DNA from 2 places in the Nocardia halotolerans genome. Region 2 is predicted to be linked to the other one. Evidence: predicted binding sites of a transcription regulator. Region 2 holds the regulator's gene; the other holds the start of a gene.
What was found. The regulator HspR, encoded in region 2, represses chaperone genes until heat shock. The targets are predictions, from matches to a motif close to ANNTGAGTNNNNNNNACTCANNT.
Positions count from the first base shown of each region.

Region 1: lon (endopeptidase La) is a predicted target of HspR. The motif match lies at 989-1,011, and genes of this name have one in related genera.

Region 1 covers NZ_JBHSDL010000007.1:43,163-45,628, forward strand. Annotated here, with positions in the region: gene ACFO5K_RS07430 (DUF3068 domain-containing protein) at 1-857, shown strand, start outside; gene lon (endopeptidase La) at 1,026-2,466, shown strand, end outside.
Region 2 covers NZ_JBHSDL010000007.1:280,851-283,316, forward strand. Annotated here, with positions in the region: gene dnaJ (molecular chaperone DnaJ) at 1-1,128, shown strand, start outside; gene ACFO5K_RS08425 (heat shock protein transcriptional repressor HspR) at 1,173-1,607, shown strand; gene ACFO5K_RS08430 (globin domain-containing protein) at 2,043-2,466, shown strand, end outside.

The sequences.
Region 1 (2,466 bases), 240 kb from region 2:
CGGCCAAGGTCGACACGAACGTGCCGCTGATCTCGCAGCGTTTCCTCACCGTCGAGGAACCCTCCGACGCCGGCGAGATGACCGTGCAGGCCGGCCAGACCCTGATCCGCGAGGATCGCGACGCCGAGGCGGGGCTGCTCACCGCCGCGGTCGACCGGGTCACCATCGACCGCAAGACCGGTGAGCCGATCGACGCGTCGCCCAACGGTTCCGTCGCCGTGTCCGTCGACAAGTCGGGCACCTCGGTGGCCGACCCGTTGCAGCGCGCCGGACTGCAGTACCGCTTCCCGATCGGCACCGAGAAGAAGTCCTACCCGTACTTCGACCTCAACGCCCGCGCCACCCACGACATCGACTTCGTCGAGGAGGCCGAGATCAAGGGCGTGCCGGTCTACCACTTCCGCCAGACCATCCCGGTGACGAACATGTGGGACGTCGTGCCCGCCGCCACCAACAAGCTCACCCTGCCCGCCGCCAAGTGGGGCCTCGAGGGCGAGGAGCCGGTCACCATGACCCGCTTCTACACCAACACCCGCGACCTGTGGGTGGAGCCCAAGACCGGCGCGGTCCTCAAGGGCGGCGAGCAGATCCACCTGTACTACGGCCGCAGCGCCGACAAGGTGGACGTCACCGCGCTGAAGTCGAACCTGGTCTTCGATGAGGAGACCATCGACGCGCAGATGGCCGTGACCCAGGAAAGCCTCGACAAGCTGTCGCTGTTCGGCAAGACCCTGCCGATCATCCTGGGTGTGCTCGGTGCGATCGCCCTGATCGCGGGCATCGTGCTGGGCGTGCTCAGTGCCGGTGCCACTCGCGGGCGCCTCATCGATCCGCCCACCGAAAGATTCCGTACGTAGTCTCTTCGCCTGACCCACCGTCGGCCCCCGGTTGCTCAGCATCCGGGGGCCGACGGCGTTTTCGTTTCCGCTCGTGTCGTTCGCCGTGAGTGAACCGCACCGACCGGCAGGAACAAACTCCCCCACACCCATGTTGAGTCAGCAAAGCTCAACTTTGGAAGGGTCGATATGACTACAGCTCAGAACCTGCCGGTGCTGTTCCTGACCGATCCGATCGTGCTGCCGGGCATGGTCGTGCCCATCGAACTGGACGAATCCGCGCAGGCCGCCATCGACGCCGCGCAGGCCGCCAAAACGGGGTCCGTACTGGTGGCGCCGCGCCTCGACGAGGGCTACGCCTCCTACGGCGTCGTCGCCACCATCGAGCAGGTGGGCCGGATGCGCGGTGGCGCCCCCGCCGCCGTGCTCAAGGCCGAACGCCGCGCGCGCATCGGGCACGGGGTCACCGGACCCGGCGCCGCCCTGTGGGTGGAGGCCGAACCGGTGCCCGCCGCCGAACCCGACGAACGCACCAGCGAACTCGCCGCCGAATACAAGAAGCTGGTCGTAGCGGTACTGCAACGCCGCGAGGCCTGGCAGATCATCGACATCGTCAACCAGCTCGACAAGCCGGACGCCATCGCCGACACCGCCGGCTACGCCCCCTACCTGACCAACGACCAGAAGCGCGAACTGCTCGAGACCCCCGACGTCGTCGCCCGGCTCACCAAGCAGATCGAATGGATCAAGGCCCACATCGCCGAGGTCGAGGTCACCGACAAGATCTCCGAAGAAGTGCGCGACGGCATGGAGAAGAGCCAGCGCGAATTCCTGCTGCGCCAGCAACTCAACGCCATCCGCAAGGAACTCGGCGAGGACGAACCCGACGGTGCCGACGACTACCGCACCCGCGTCGAGAACGCCGACCTGCCCGAAAACGTGCGCGCCGAAGCGCTGCGCGAGGTGGGCCGACTCGAACGCGCCAGTGACCAGAGCCCGGAATCGGGCTGGATCCGCACCTGGCTCGACACCGTGCTGGAACTGCCGTGGACGGTGAAAACCGAAGACACCACCGATGTCTCGGGCGCGCGAAACATTCTCGACGCCGACCACCACGGACTCGACGAGGTGAAGGACCGGATGGTCGAGTACCTGGCGGTGCGGGCGCGCCGGGCCACGCGTGGCCTCGAGATCGTGGGCGGTCGCGGTTCGGGCGCGGTGCTCGTGCTGGTCGGCCCGCCCGGTGTCGGTAAGACCTCGCTGGGCGAATCGGTCGCGAAAGCACTGGGCCGCAAGTTCGTTCGCGTCGCACTCGGTGGTGTGCGCGACGAAGCCGAGATCCGTGGTCACCGCCGCACCTACGTCGGCGCGCTGCCCGGTCGGATCGTGCGCGCGGTGAAGGAAGCGGGATCGATGAATCCCGTCGTGCTGCTGGACGAGATCGACAAGGTGGGCGCCGACTTCCGCGGTGACCCCGCCGCGGCCCTGCTCGAGGTCCTCGACCCCGCCCAGAACCACACCTTCCGCGACCACTACCTGGACCTGGACCTGGACCTGTCCGACGTGTTGTTCATCGCGACCGCCAACGTCATGGACACCATCCCCGGCCCCCTGCTGGACCGGATGGAAC
Region 2 (2,466 bases):
GGCGCCTCGCAGGACGAGATCAAGAAGGCCTATCGCAAGCTCGCCCGCGATCTGCACCCGGATTCCAATCCGGGTGACACCAAGGCCGAGGAGCGGTTCAAGGCGGTCAGCGAAGCCAACGCGGTGCTGTCGGATCCGGCCAAGCGCAAGGAGTACGACGAGACGCGCCGTCTGTTCGCCGGTGGCGGCGGGCGCGGCGGCTACGGCGGCGGCGGGTTCCAGCCCGGCGCCGGTGGCGGGTTCTCGCAGGACTTCAACATCGGTGACATCTTCGGCCAGGCCGGTGGTCCCGGTGCCGGTGACGGCGGCCTGGGCGACCTGTTCGGTGGGTTGTTCAACCGTGGCGGCGGGCGCGCGACGACGCGTCCACGCCGCGGCGCCGATGTGGAAACCGAGACGACTCTGGGTTTCCGTGAGGCCGCCCAGGGCGTCACCGTGCCGCTGCGGATGACCAGCCCTTCGCCGTGCACCACCTGCCACGGCAGTGGCGCCAAGCCGGGTACCAGCCCGCGGGTGTGCCCGTACTGCAACGGTGCGGGCGTGGTGAGCCGTAATCAGGGCGCGTTCGGGTTCAGCGAACCGTGCGACGACTGCCGCGGCACCGGTTCGATCATCGACGACCCGTGCACCGACTGCTCGGGTACCGGTATCCAGAACCGCACGCGCACGATCACCGTCCGGATCCCGCCGGGTGTGAGCGATGGGCAGAAGATCCGGTTGGCCGGTCAGGGTGAAGCGGGGTTGCGCGGTGCGCCATCGGGCGACCTGTTCGTCACCGTGCACGTGAGCCAGGACAAGGTCTTCGGCCGTCAAGGCGACGACCTCACCCTGGTGCTGCCGGTGAGCTACGCCGAATTGGTGCTGGGCACAACGGTTTCGGTGCCCACACTGGAAGGCCGGGTCGGGGTGAAGGTGCCGCCGGGCACCGCCGACGGGCGTATCCTGCGGGTACGCGGTCGCGGTGTGCCCAAGCGTGGCGCGGCAGGCGGCGCCGGTGATCTGCTTGTCACGGTGAAGGTCGCGGTTCCGCAATCGCTGGATTCCGACGCCACCGATGCGCTCAAGCGCTACCAGGAGGCGGAGAAGGCCGGCGGTTTCGAACCGCGGGCAGGATGGGCGGGTGCTTGATGTCCTCGCGCATCGAGCTCAGTGCCCGGAGGAGGTAGCGCAGCGTGACCACTGAGGGCGCCGGAAGCGGCGCGGATCGGAACCGAACTCCGAACTCTGCTTCGGGTCCCACCTCGCGTGCCGAGTTCTTCATGATCTCGGTGGCGGCTCAGCTGGCGGGGATGCACGCGCAGACCTTGCGTACCTACGACCGGCTGGGTTTGGTCACCCCGCAACGCACTTCCGGTGGCGGGCGCCGCTATTCGGCCCGCGACGTGGAGCTGCTGCGCGAGGTGCAGCGGCTCTCGCAGGACGAGGGCGTGAACCTCGCGGGCATCAAGCGCATCATCGAGCTCACCAACCAGGTGGAGGCGCTGCAGCAGCGGGTGGAGGAGATGAGTGCGGAACTGGAGCGGTTGCGGGCGGGCTACCGGCCCGACCTGACACCGCCCCAGCGCAGTACCGCGCTCGTGGTGTGGCAACCACGTCACCGCCGCTGAGGCTCTCGATTCGACGGGCCCCCGATTCGATATCCGCCTGTGGCGGGTGCGAACCGGGGGCCCGTTCGTGTGCCGGTCAACCCCCGGCGACCAGCTGGTGACTATTCAGCAACTCACTTATTCGTGATCTTGCCGGTGTCTCGGAAAGTTCGCTCTACCAGGTGCGTTCCTGCCCAAATGACGGAATTGCCAGGAAGATTGGCCAGTGGTGTGGCCATTTTCGCTCTAGATCGGCCGTCTGCGGGTATGTTTCATACGGGTCCTACAGCGGACCCCCTGGTTTGTTAAGAATTACATGCATGATGTTTAAGAGTACGATTCCAAAGCTGGCAAACCTCGCCTACACTTCTCGCATCGGCTGCTGACGAGTGTCCTCCCAGCCCGTCACTCGCCGGCGCGGCTAGCGTTCGATGGCGAAACGAGGTTGTGACACATATGGATTCGCGGACTGTCGCTTTGATCCGTACTACGTTCAAGGCGGTTGCTGCGGAAGACGGTGGGTCCGAACGGCTGTCGAGTTCGTTCTACTCGATCCTGTTCACCGACTACCCGGCTATTCGTGACTTCTTCCCGGCGGCCATGGACGCCCAGCGCGACCGGCTCGTCCACGCCATCTCCTACGCCCTGGAACGGCTCGAGGAACCCGACCAGCTGCTGCCCTTCCTGGCCCAGCTCGGGCGCGACCACCGCAAGTACGGTGTGCAACCCGCCCACTACGTCGCGGTCGCCAACTCACTGAAGTCGGCCATGCGCCAGTTCTCGGGCACCGAGATGTGGACCGACGAGGTCGACAGCGCCTGGGACGAGGCACTCGAGCTCATCAGCAACGCGATGATCAGCGCCGCCGACAAGGAAACCA